Linked DNA regions of Allorhodopirellula heiligendammensis. The protein of the gene in region 2 interacts with the protein of the main gene of each other region in a pairwise test. Links are inferred from orthologs where the notes say so. Each region holds a gene or a part of one and is shown on either strand. Other genes may lie near its edges.

Evidence for each region. Proteins that work in one complex are often made in the same cells at the same time.
Region 1: the proteins of Poly21_RS08230 (region 2) and def interact in binary tests that used the Escherichia coli proteins (3 or more experiments, as listed by UniProt). The link is inferred for Allorhodopirellula heiligendammensis from one-to-one orthologs.

What each region holds. Positions count from the first base shown.
Region 1 is NZ_SJPU01000001.1:130,729-135,813, forward strand. The notes cover bases 2,146-5,085. They hold def (peptide deformylase), read right to left. Parts: upstream 3,938-5,085; coding sequence 3,353-3,937; downstream 2,146-3,352. Other genes in these bases: Poly21_RS00540 (glycoside hydrolase family 99 protein), read right to left, coding at 2,146-2,322; fmt (methionyl-tRNA formyltransferase), read right to left, coding at 2,319-3,356; Poly21_RS00555 (fasciclin domain-containing protein), read left to right, coding at 4,355-5,085. Also shown: Poly21_RS00535 (glycosyltransferase), read right to left, coding at 1-956; more of Poly21_RS00540, read right to left, coding at 961-2,145. UniProt on the Escherichia coli protein: Removes the formyl group from the N-terminal Met of newly synthesized proteins. Requires at least a dipeptide for an efficient rate of reaction. N-terminal L-methionine is a prerequisite for activity but the enzyme has broad specificity at other positions.
Region 2 is NZ_SJPU01000001.1:2,168,499-2,176,130, reverse strand. Bases 2,013-4,882 are described here. They hold Poly21_RS08230 (aspartate-semialdehyde dehydrogenase), read right to left. Parts: upstream 4,021-4,882; coding sequence 3,004-4,020; downstream 2,013-3,003. Other genes in these bases: Poly21_RS08225 (helix-turn-helix domain-containing protein), read right to left, coding at 4,143-4,882; Poly21_RS08235 (P-II family nitrogen regulator), read right to left, coding at 2,561-2,863; Poly21_RS08240 (TFIIB-type zinc ribbon-containing protein), read right to left, coding at 2,013-2,548. Outside these bases: Poly21_RS08255 (TIGR03545 family protein), read left to right, coding at 1-14; Poly21_RS08250 (hypothetical protein), read right to left, coding at 102-605; Poly21_RS08245 (hypothetical protein), read right to left, coding at 621-1,613; more of Poly21_RS08240, read right to left, coding at 1,610-2,012; more of Poly21_RS08225, read right to left, coding at 4,883-5,294; Poly21_RS08220 (circumsporozoite protein-membrane associated protein), read left to right, coding at 5,788-7,632.

The DNA.
Region 1 (5,085 bases), 2.0 Mb from region 2 along the record:
GCGACCACGGCGAGACCGCCCGCCATCGCCTCAAGCATCGCCGATGGGAAGCCTTCGTATAAACTCGGCAGCACAAACACATCAGCCTCTGCTAAGTGTGGCCACACGGAATCGACCCAGCCGCTAAATTCGACGCGGTCTGCGATCTTCCCATCGCGTGCGATCGCTTCGAGTGCTGTTAACTCGCTCCCGTCGCCGAGGATCCGCAGTGTCCACGCTGGTGCCTCGCCGTCTTGCGTAATTCCAGCGAGTGCCTGTAGCAATCGCTGAAATCCCTTCTCGGGCTCCAGTCGACCGATGGCAATCAAACGTACGGCAGTGGGCGCATGGCTTGCCGCTCGTAATTGCGTATATTCTGGGGGCGGAAGTTCAACTGCCGATGGAATCACGACGGGGTGAATATTCATGCGGCGATGCAATGTTGCGGCTACCTCGTCGCTCAAACAGACCACGGCATCGGCGCGGGGATACAACCGATCACGCAGCCATTCACGCACTCGCCCGAGCGATTGATGAGCCGGGTCGCTGCGTTCACTGACGACCACACGCGGGCATCGGCGCAGCCCCCGGGTCGCCGTGAGAACCAATACGTTGGTTGAGTCGCAGAACGATAACACGACGTCATACTCGCCCTGGATGATTTGGCGGCGCAGGCTCGTGACACGCTCTACCCAGCCGATCTTGCGTTTATCCGTCGACATCACATCGAGCGGAATCCATCGCACCGCATCACTGAGTTGGTGACGACGCCGCGCCCCGTCATCGAGCGTGATCAAGTCAACACGGTGCTGCCGCGCAGCGAGTCGTCCTGACAATCCCGCCATCACTCGTTCGGCACCACCACCATCGAGCGAGTGAATCACACATGCGATGCTCAACTGCTTCAATGGATCCGTTGCGACACATTGCGAGGCTGCGTCCGCGCATTCGATCGAGTCGCCTGAGGAATCATTCAAGTGATCATTCGCCTCGGATCAATCGGCTGCCTTTACCAGTCAACCGTAGATAAGTGTCCGACGGGAGACCTTCCAGCCCGAGAAAATGAGCTTGCGTCGGCGGCGTGTCGCTGACTTTGAAAATGGCGGTCGCCTCGTCAACTTCGTCGAACATCGCGACTTTCACCATCTCGATCTGGAGTTCGCCCGCAGTTTCGAATTGCCGCCAGTAGAACTCGCCACCGAGCCGAGGAATGTCCGTAGTGCCGGCGGGTTGATGTTTGAGATTATCCCAACTGAACCCGGGGAACACAACAGGCATGTAGCCCATCCCATGCCGCTGGGCTTCCTCACGGTCCCCTGCCCAACGTCCCGTGTCAGCATAGAGCTTGCCGGCTTCCCGGTGCACATGCCCCACGTTCCACGGACTGAGGACATCAAAGCGGCGAAGCGCCCGTGCCCACTGGGGGTCCGACTCGTTACGCCACGGCCAGTTGCAACCGCCGATCAGCGTGACTTGGTAGGGCCCCTCCGCTTTGAAAAAGTCGATCAGAGCATGAGCCGTTTCGCTGCTAAATCGCTCAGGGAAAAATCCCCAAACCCCCAGCACAGGCAGCCCCTCATGGTGTAGGTACTGAGGGTTTTCGGTGATCTTCATTTCATCCACGAGAGCTTTCCAGTCCGTGGTGATCCGCGTCAACAATTGATCTTCGGGCACACCGCTCATGTCATACTCGACGGCAAAGACGCGTCCCGTCTCCTGCGCCGCTGCAGCGGCATGACGGAGTACACGTGTGGAGTCAGGGTGTCCGGTGCCGGAAACAAATCGTTGCACCAGCGCACCATCAATTTCGTATTGACGCATCCAATCGAAATGCCGATCGACGGTGAGCGGGTTTGCCGAACTGAACAGTTCCGCCGGACGACCGTCGGGGTAGGTGAAACCGGGTGCCGGATACTTCTCGCCCGAGGTGTACTCGCGCATGTCCGGCCACATTTCAATTGTCAGCGACTGCGGTGTGATCTGTTTCCGGTCACGACTCCAGTGAACCCAGCCCCGACCGCTCGGGTCATCGGGGCAGCGGAACCAGCCTTGGTAGCCACAGAGCACCTTGTGATGCAGGGTGGTCGCGTCGATGGTGGGAACGGGATCGGCGGCGTACGCATGATGAACGGGTCCGCAGACGCTGCAGACGATCCCGAGCAACAAGGCGAATCCGGCCTGCATGAGCGGGGAAAAGCTATTTAACGTTGGAGTCCCCCATGACGCACCAAGACATCTCGCGCGGTTGTGAGCGTCGCCATGCGGTGGACGATCAGATACGACGCTAGCTCGCACGCTCAGGCTCACGCAGAATAATCGCACATCGGTTGTTCGTCGGTTCATACCTGGGGGCTCGTATTTTCGGTCGGGGTAGCCATTCCAAATCGAAAGCCGGCTTGCAAGCGATGTCCTCGAATGAATTCCGCCGCGTCCATCTCTTTTTTTCCGGCCGGTTGCAATCGCTCGACGATGATGCGTCCATCACCGCAGCCAATCGCCATCTCATCTTTCGTGTCGCTAACGAGCAGATGTCCGATCTGGGCGTCATCAGCCGCCGCATCGGGCCGAGCGGTGACCCGAACGATGGCCAGCCGCACGGGTGGTTTGCCAGGTTTCGTCTCGGCAAAGGTGTACGCGATTGGCCAGGGTTGCATCCCGCGAACGAGACAGTCGATATGGCGAGCGGAGCGGGACCAGTCAATCTCAGCTTCCGCCTTATGGAGCCGGGGTGCCTTGGACACGCGTGCTGGATCTTGGACAGCCCCCAATGTCGGCAGCGGCTCTGCAGGGTCATGACCGACTAGCGATTGGTCGAGCAGCTCGATCGCTTCGATCGTGGCTTGCACACCGATCGCCGAGAGGCGTTCTTCGAGCTCGCCCGAGGTCTCGGTTGTCCCAATTGGGGTTCGGCGGGTGGCAAGAATGGGTCCGCCATCGAGCCGTGGGGTCATGTGAATCACACTCACGCCGGTTTCCAAGTCTCCACTGAGCACCGCTCGCTGCACCGGAGCTGCACCTCGGTAGGCTGGCAACAGTGAACCGTGCAGGTTAATGCCTCCCCACCGTGTCGTTGCCAACGCAGCGGGCCGGAGTATCTGTCCGTAGTCACACACCACCATGAGATCCGCCTCAAGCTCGGCAAGCCGCTGCACCACAGCGTCCTCATTGATACTGTCGGGGGACTCGAGCGGAAGTCCATGGGCAACCGCCCAATCGTGAACTGGGGCCGGCGGCGGGCCGCGGCGACTCTTGACGGGTGGGCGGGGGCGAGTGATGACAAGCGGTACCTCATGTCCCGCAGCGCGGATCGCTTCGAAGGAAGGGACAGCGAAGGGGCCCGTGCCCATCAAGATAATGCGGCGTTTTACGGAATTCATGTGTAAGCTTTTTCCCACTCTGCGAGTCGACGTGCGAGTTCGGCGTCGTCGGGAATGCTGCCGGTATTTCGGAGCGACTCAAACGTCGTCTCAAACTCAGCGAGCGCGTGTTCAATGTCACGTTTTGCTTCGATCCCAATTCGATCAAAGAACATCACCCCGTCGAGATGATCAACCTCATGCTGGACAACGCGTGCCAAGAACCCATCAAGCTCAACATTAATTTCATTTCCTTGCAGATCGTAGCCTTGCAGCCGAACAGTCTTGGGCCGCTTCACCTGCGCGTACACGCCCGGAACGCTGAGGCACCCCTCCTGTCCGGATTCACTGCCCTTCGGACGATCGATCACTGGATTGATGACGATCCACTCTTCGCCCTCACCACGCTCCCCACTGGGGTTGGCGACGAACATCCGAATCGGCAGATCGACTTGATTGGCCGCCAGCCCGACGCCTTCGTTGTCGTACATCAGCTCCAACATCTCTGCAGCCATGCCGCGAAGTTTTGCGTCAACTCGTACAATGGGTCGACTGCGATGCTGCAGTGTCGGGTGAGGGTAATGGATGATCGAAAGGGTCATGGCGTCGACAATAATCTGTAGATGGGAGGCATTCGGTGCAGCTGATTATGAAGCATGGGCGCGGATTTGATAAGAACCTGCAGATCGGGAGCCAATCGCAACCGCATCACGTCGATTCACACACCCCGGCAAGCGAGCGAACATCGCCGTCTGGCACGAACGTCAGTAACCGCTGGATGTGGCGATTGTATCGCTGGAGTGTGACGGCATTGGTGAAATCGATGTCGCTCGTGATCGAGAGGTTGATTCGCCACGTGATCCACGACGGGGTTGGCTCCCGTGCGTGTTCCGAAAAATTCCTGCGTGAAAGATTCTGATTGGAGTGGTCATCCCGTTTGGGAGCCCTACTAACACTGCAGAGACCGCGACTCCGAGTCGACGCGGTCAAACCGAATCCTCCCCAACTGAGACCCCACGATGAAAAAGTTAATCTGCCTCGTAGCCATGTTTTCCACTTCCAGCCTGTCGGCCGGTGAGCAGTGTCCACTCGCTGCCGCTGCCGCCCACCAAAAGGCAACCACCCTCGTCGCAGCCCCTGCTGACACAACGGACGACATTGTCGACACTGCCGTCGCCGCCGGTCAGTTCAAGACACTCGTCGCTGCCGTCGAGGCCGCTGGCTTGGTCGACACGCTCAAGAGCGATGGGCCCTTCACTGTATTCGCGCCTACTGACGCTGCGTTCGCCAAGCTGCCATCAGGAACAGTCGAAGCCTTGCTCAAACCTGAGAATCGCAAGAAACTGCAAAACATCCTGACCTACCACGTCGTCTCCGGCAAAGTAATGGCGGCCGATGCTGCGAAGCTGAACAGTGCCAAGACGGTCGAAGGTCAACCGCTCGTGATCAAGGCGAGCGACTCCGGCGTCATGATCAACAAGTCGAAGGTCGTGAAAGCCGATATCGTAACGAGCAACGGTGTGATCCACGTCATCGATAGTGTACTGATGCCTGCTGATAAAGATATCGTTGCCACTGCTGCGGGGAGCAAAAACTTCTCCACGTTAGTGGCTGCGGTAAAAGCTGCCGGCCTCGTCGAAACGCTTCAAGGCGAAGGACCATTCACAGTCTTCGCTCCCACCGATGAGGCATTCGCAGCACTTCCCGAAGGCACAATCGCCAGCCTGCTCAAGCCCGAGAACAAGGGCAA
Region 2 (7,632 bases):
AGAGCCTACGCTAATCCAATCGATGGTGTAGGCGTGAGCCTGCGGAGCAGCGGGCGGCGAGGAGCCGCTCACCTGTTCCGCTTCACACTATCGGCAAGCGTTCAATCGAGATCCGCAAATGAGCGTGAATCGCGTTCGCCAAACGGCGCCAAAATTTCAGGCAAGTGGCCGTCGGCTGGACGGAAGACGTCAGGCAGAGGGAGCAACTGATCGAGATACTCAAGGGCCGCTCGGCCATGCAGTGATCGTAGCTCTCCAGCTTTCGCCCACGTCCCACAGGTACCGCACAGTGTGACCGTGGTCGTCTTCTTACCCGGCGGGGTAATGCTCACTGCATATGCGGGGCTGTGTCCACAAAACGGCACGTTGTCATCGTCCGCCAGCTCCTGACGCAGCAGCGCCCGCAAGCGTTTCGCTTCTGCAATGTTGAGGACGCGTCTGCCGATCACGTCAGCCTCTCTGTTCTGCCACTGAGTCGGCATCGTCTCCTCACCAGCGAATTCGCCGCGTGGATCGAGCAAATGAATCACAACGCGGTCAGGAGGTGCGCCGTGGCACAACGGGGCAGCCATCGCCGCAAACAGCAGAGCGAGAAACAACTTCATGTGACATTCCCAAAATCAAGAACCTAGGGACATCAGTCCCATCAAAATTAGAACTGCTAACGCAACCCCAACGATCACAAGAAACAGTTTTGCGTAGGAAAAAGGTGAAGTCCCAATAACATACTGGGTGTCTTGGCCGCAAATGACAACGCGGTACAGTTGGTTGCGATATCGATAGGCGAGCACATAGGCTGGCAGCGAGTACCGCCGCGTGATCAAGCGTCTGAGTACGATGCTGACGTGAACGTTGCGAAAACGCGTGCCCGGGATGTAGTGCTGCTTAATTTGCTGAGCCGCTGAGGAGTGGATCACCCCAGCGACCTGTTGCCGGGCTTGGCTGCGGGGAATGTCGAAGCGTTCCAACAGCGGATGGTCGCCGCCACCGTGGGGAGTGTCTGCGCCGGTTGCGATCTGCATTCCAGGCGTGATGGCGGCAGCCTCCGCATCGGACAAACCGCGTGAACCGGAAACAAGAATGCTCTCAAAGCGAATATTGTTCTGGCCCGCGTGAGGAGCCCATGCGGAACGCCCCGCTCCCGCATTGGAATCAGCGGTCCAACTGACGAAGGCCTCCGCGTCAAAGATCCACGCAACCCACCATAGCGGTTTGATTTCCGTTAAATGGGACGCCGCCATCAGATCCGATGGAGTGAACCACCCACGCGTACCCAGCCAGCTTCGCAGGGTCGCTCGAGCTTGGTCCATGGTGACGGTCATCGGCAGATAGAGCTCGGTCTGCTCGACTGGATCGGTGATCGTTTGCACTTCGAGCACATCCCCGCAGAACGAGCACGCAGGAGCTTGGAGGTCCGGATCGTATGTGATCGCCGCGCCGCAGCCTCGGCAACGCAGCATCGTCGTCGCAACCTCAGCTCGCACGGTGTCGTCGGCACGAGGAGCAGCTGCACCGCAGATCGCGCAGCGGAGGTCGCCGGACTCCAGTGGTGAGTCGCAGCGTGAGCAGCATCGCTCGTGGACGGGCTCCGATGGTGGCTGTGCGTGCGTCATTGCGTCATCGAGATCAAGGCAAATAGAAGCAGACAAACAATCACGACCGCCAGCACAGTCAGGGCAATCTTCGTGGTTGAAACCGGAACGGTACCGCCCACCCGGCCCGTTTGCCCATTAACGAGGATCTGAATCGGCGGACGATCATCGGCGTAACGCAGTGCATATGACCATACCGGCAGCAACACGAGGTCGATCACCTCATTGGATACGTTTGTATTCGACTGGGTAATGGACGAGCTATCGCCCGGCATGAACTCAGATAGTTTTCGGTTGACCAGGGCGAGAGTCTCGTTGTGTGCGAACTGCAGACATTCCTGTTTGCTGCGTGAGGGCTCCTCTGCCAGCCAACCCGAGATAAACGAGTCTGCGTAGGCGCGCAGAGAACGCAGATCATACGGTTCGATCGCTTCGAGCGCAGCGTTACTGACTCCGCTGGAGGCGGTGACGAGGACGTCGACAACGTAGCACTGGTGGCGCCCTTGAAGGGACCGGTATTCTGTCTTGGTTACCGTTCGCGTCCGCGTGACGGTACGTCCGTTTGAATCGGTCGTTGTGTAAGTTTCTGTTTCGGTATAGTTCTCACCGATCCGAGCGGAATACTCCGTCTGTGTCACCGCGCCATACAAATAGGCCGGCAAATAGACGCCATGAGTCAGCTTGGGCACGGCGCGTTTGAAATCGGAGCGTGCAAAGATGCTGCTTCGCGAAATCCATTTTCGAACGGCCGCCGATGCGTGATCGTGATTGACGGTAAACGCGACTAAAAAAGTGGGTTCAGGACGATTGACGCCCGGCGGCCGGTGGATAATCGACGGTGAGGCGCAGTACGGGCACGTCGTCGATCGCACGTTCGCGCTGACATGCAACACGGCTCCGCACGATTGGCAGGCAATCTCCTGTTCGCCGGTCAGTTGCGATGAATCAGCCGCCATGAAATTGGATTCTTAAAGCAAACTGTCGACGGGCAGCACCATGATTTTTCCGTCGCCGATTCGGCCGGTTCGAGTGACTTCCAAAATCTTCTCGATAACACCGTCTAGGCGAGCATCGTCGACCCAGAGAGTGATTTCAACCTTGGGTAAAAAAACCTGGGAGTACTCCGTATCCTGATACTGGTCGAGATAACTCTTTTGCCGTCCATATCCTTTCACTTCGTGAACGGAGAGGCCCTCCAAGGGGGCGCGTTGCAGCGCGTTGAGAACCTTCTCAGCAAGGTGCGGTGCGACGACGGTAACAACTTGCTTCATCGCATTTCTGACGGAGTTTGACCATTAGGAAAGTCGAGTCGGGCGATCGACTACTTGAGCCGAGACTCGCTAGACCGGGTGAAGATGTAGCCCGGCGTCTCACCGCCCCCGGCCCAGGCTCTGCATTCTACACGCCTTCGTTAGGAGGTTGCTACCACTTTCCGGGCGAGGAGCTCACCGATTTGAACCGCGTTGGTGGCGGCACCCTTCCGCAAATTATCACTCACACACCAGAACGCGATGCCTGACTCAGAGCTGATGTCTTGGCGAATGCGTCCCACGAAAACATCATCTCGCCCGTCACAGTCACGCGGCATCGGATAGATTTGATTGTCGAGATCGTCAACCACTGTGACGCCTTCAGCGGCTTCCCATAGCTCTCGAGCTTGCTCGACGGTGAGTGGTTGTCGTGTCTCAACCAAGATTGATTCACTATGACCCGTCGCGACAGGCACACGCACTGCGGTGGGACAAACGGCAATTGATTCGTCACCGAGGATCTTGCGAGTTTCGTATACCATTTTCATCTCCTCGCTGGTGTACCCAAGATATTTTTGGGAACCGATCTGAGGGATCAAATTGAATCCAATGGGGTGCTGGAACGTCGATGGTGTGTGCGTTTCGCCTCTGAGTGATGCTTCAACGCTCGCGTTCAATTCCACGTTCCCCGCCAGTCCCGCGCCACTGGTCGCTTGGTACGTGCTCACCACGACGCGGCGGATTCCGACAGCCGCATGCAGCGGCGCCAGGGCAACAACCATCTGCGTGGTACTGCAGTTCGGACTCGCAATGATGCCGTGATGGTTATCGACGGCCTGCGGGTTGACTTCAGGGATCACGAGCGGAACCTGGGGGTCCATCCGCCAATAACCACTCTCGTCGACAACGATCGCTCCCGCTTTGACAGCCCACGGCGCGAACTCCGCCGATACTTCGTCCGGCGTGCTGGCGATGACCAGATCCACGCCTTCAAATGCAGACGGTTCGAGCAACTCCACTGTGATTTCCTCGTCCCCGAACCGCACCTTCGTACCCGCACTGCGCGCTGAGGCCAGCAACCGCAACCGCCGCATCGGAAAGTTCCGTGCGTGCAGCTGATCAAGGACAATTCGACCGACGGCGCCGGTGGCGCCGACGAGGGCAACGCAATCAAACATTACAGCAGAAGTTTAGGAGAAAGTTGGATTCAGGGTACTTATCAGACAGGACTTGGGTTCAGACAGAGCGGGGGCACGAGCTTCACGTTGGACGCGGCCTCCTCTGCGCGCTGAACCCCTTCTTAACGTCGGGCGAATCGGCGAGCGATGGCCTCGCGGGGCAGCGGCATGATCTTTGCCGCTCCGCCCGTATTGTGCAGCAGATCAGCTCGGTCAGGTTTGCCCTCGGCGTCTTCATACTGTACCAAGTACGCACCGACCTGGATCCCGCTCTCTTCGTATACCGGTGGCCAAAACTCTTCGCCGCGGATGGCCAAAGTTTTTGCCAACAATCGGGTCGCACGGCCAGAAAAACCGCTGAGGACCATGTCAAGTCGACCGAGGGCCTCGCGGAATAGATAGAATACCAACGCGACATCCTTACCGTTTCCGCCAGCATATTCCCACGTGCCGTCGTCTTTCTCGTAGTAGAAGCCGGGGTTGGGAGCGTCTTCGTTCTTGCTCAATCGCATCCCAGCGGAGGCCCCATCCGGCTTCGGGTCGTTGTCGCGGTATCGCAAAAAGAACGGACAGGAGCGTGCGGACACGTCATCGACGTCGTCTTCAGTGACAAATGGCGTGCAGCCGAACGCTTCAGAGAACAACAGTTCCACGGTTGGATTGCTCTTCACACTGCCGATGCAGATAATACCGCGATCGCCCGCGCCATTTTGGAATCCGTCATAGACTTCGCTGGCTCGCTCGCGAGCATCTTCCAAGGAAACCTGTCCAGGGCTCCACACCAATGACTGCTGGATTCGATCGGGGCTCGGGACGTCGGCCGCCCGGGTCGATGCATCCGGCGAGGATTTGTCGCCGAGGTGTTTCGCGACGCCGCCGAGTGTCGAGATCCCATTGAGCAACTCACCGACCAGCACCGAATCGCTGGCGACGACCATCGCGTTCTCCGGTGATGCTTCGCCCTCGCCTTGCCGAACACCGACGACAATCTCGATATCGCTGCGCCGCGCCAACAATTCCCAGAAGTTCTCCGCGTTGATTGCAAACAGGGCACCTGGCAGCTCGTCAGCAGTGGCGTGTCCCTGATCGATGAGGTAGTCACATAAACGCGAGAGCGCGTCCAGAGGGATGTATTTTGCTTCGTTCTTAAGCAGCGACGCAACTTGATGTCGGTCGAGCCCGGTATGCTCGACAATCGCTTTGATCGTTCCTGGCCGCTTGCGGCGGTCAGGGGTGTGGCCGAGAAGTTCGGCAAGCCGAAAAGCGTATCTCATAGGTGCTCTTTTACAGCAGAAGGAGAAGTGAAAAGAATTTGGGTCCCGCGGAGAGAAAACCCCATCGACCGCACCGATTGACAATCTTTAATGGGCAATGATCACCCATTCGTAAGATTTCCGCAGGCTCCTATCTTGCACCGGTGATTTCGTAAGGGCAAGTAGCCTCACCCTACCAAGCGAATGCGAGCTGGTCTATCCGTGGTCGGCTACGGAGATTCTACTCGATTGATCGAGGCGGAGGCGGGTGGATGACAACGATTCGCAACCATTTTCGTTTGATTCGCTTTGCCGCGAATGCGCAGCCAAACGTCAAAAACCACGGCGCCGCGTTAAAATCTGGGAAATCGTGACCCTGGAGAAAGCGCAGCAGTCGGCGATGGCGGTAGAATGAAGGTAAGTCAATTTGCAAACCTCGCCCGCAGCCGGATCGCCGCATTGACCTGCGGTTGTCGCTGCTGCACTAACCAAATCCCCACGTCTGAGAAGCGATTTGTCCGAATCGACATCTACCGCCACCACCGCGATCAAACGCCCGGGCCCTGACCGCGGCTCCGAAGCGGCGGCCCTCGTTTCACCCGGTCGCTCACCCGCAACGTCGCAAGACGCGACGGAGATGTTTGTGCGCTCGCGTATCGAGACAGCCCAAACCGCACTCTGGCGAGCAGAATTGACGCGCCGTGTGCTGACGGTCGTCATCGCGATGATGGCCATCGGACTGCTGTGGGTTGCCATGGACCAGTGGATTTTTTCGCCTGGCCCGGTCGGTCGCACACTGGTGGCGATGGCGTTGAGTATCGCGTTGGTCGCATACATTTATTGGCAACTGTGGCCGGTCATGCACCTGCGCATCAGCGAGGACTACGCTGCCCGTGCTTTGGAACGCGATCATCCTGAACTCGGCCATGCCTTATCGAGCTATGTCAGTCTGCGACGCCAACGATCCACGCATCCAGGAGGGCAATTGGCACAGCGGGTCGTGCAGTCAGTCGGCAGTAGCGCTGCCGCGAAACTGCGCCACATCGACGCGCCACCACGCGAGGCGACCGGGCTGGCCACCTGGTGGGCAGTGACCATTGCCCTATTCGCTGCCGTCGCGATCTACGCTTCGGCATCCCCTAAAAATTCGGTCCAATCGGTAGCCCGTTTGGCTCTTCCGCTGGCATCCCTGGAGGCTCCCAAGCGAGTGGTGATCAGCGATGTGGTGCCCGGAAATGCCGAGAGTCTGGCCGGGCGAAACATCGAAATTGCCGCCACAGTCGTCAATCTTCACGACGACGAGCCTGTGTACTTTGTGTGGGAATCCAATGCATCTCCGGCCGATCTGTCGGACGCAAGCCCGGTAGCAAGCGAAGAATCTAGTCGGACGCAAGTTCGTTTACTGCCGAGTGACACGGTCGATGTCTCCGATCGATTCCTAGCGAGCGTTCCGATCTCGCATCATGCACGCGGCACCCGGCGATATCGGATTGTCGCAGGGGACGCTGAGGCTGGCCCGTTTCAGATTTCCATCCGTGATACTCCCGTCGTGCAGATTCGGGAAATCGTTTACGAACCACCTGCTTATACCGGAAAATCGCGTCGCACCAGCCACGTCGGAGCGATTCGCGGCGTCGACGGTACACGCGTCAGGTTAGCCGCCAACGTGAATCGCCCGATCCGTCGGGCGGTCATCGAGTTCAATCCACGCAAGGTTGGTCGAGAAATCCAAGCGACTGCGGGGGTCCGCGAAATGCAGCTCGCTACCGATGGAACCGGCGTCGAATTTAGTTTCCCACTGAGGCTGCGCGGCGGTTCAGCAATCCCTCTACAAGACTATCGGCTGCGTGTGTGGGACGACGCAGGTCAAACTAATTCGGACCCGATCGTCTACCCCATCGAGATCGTCGAAGACCTGCCGCCCGAGATTAGCATTGTTGTTCCACAACAATCTCCTGTCGACGTGGCCCTGAATGGGTTCCAAAACTTTGAAATTCACGCCGCCGATGTTGACTATGGACTAGCCGAAATTGAATTGGAAGTCCGTCGTGGAATCGACTTGATTGCTCGATCGAGTCTGTGGAAACAGCCAGCAGGCAAACTGGGGAATCAGGTCGTTGAGTATCGTTTTCAGCCGTCGCGAATCATCATTGCGGCAGGCGGCCGATCCCGACGTGGTGGCGGACTGAACGTCGGCGACGAAGTCGAAGTCGTTGCCATTGCAACGGACAATCGATTTGATCCCAACGACGAATCCATCGCTGCAGGTGTCACGAAGACGCACCCGATCCGGCTGCGAATTACTGCCGCAGCGGAGCAGACCAATGAGAATGAGCAGGAACCGGCAGACGGCCAACCA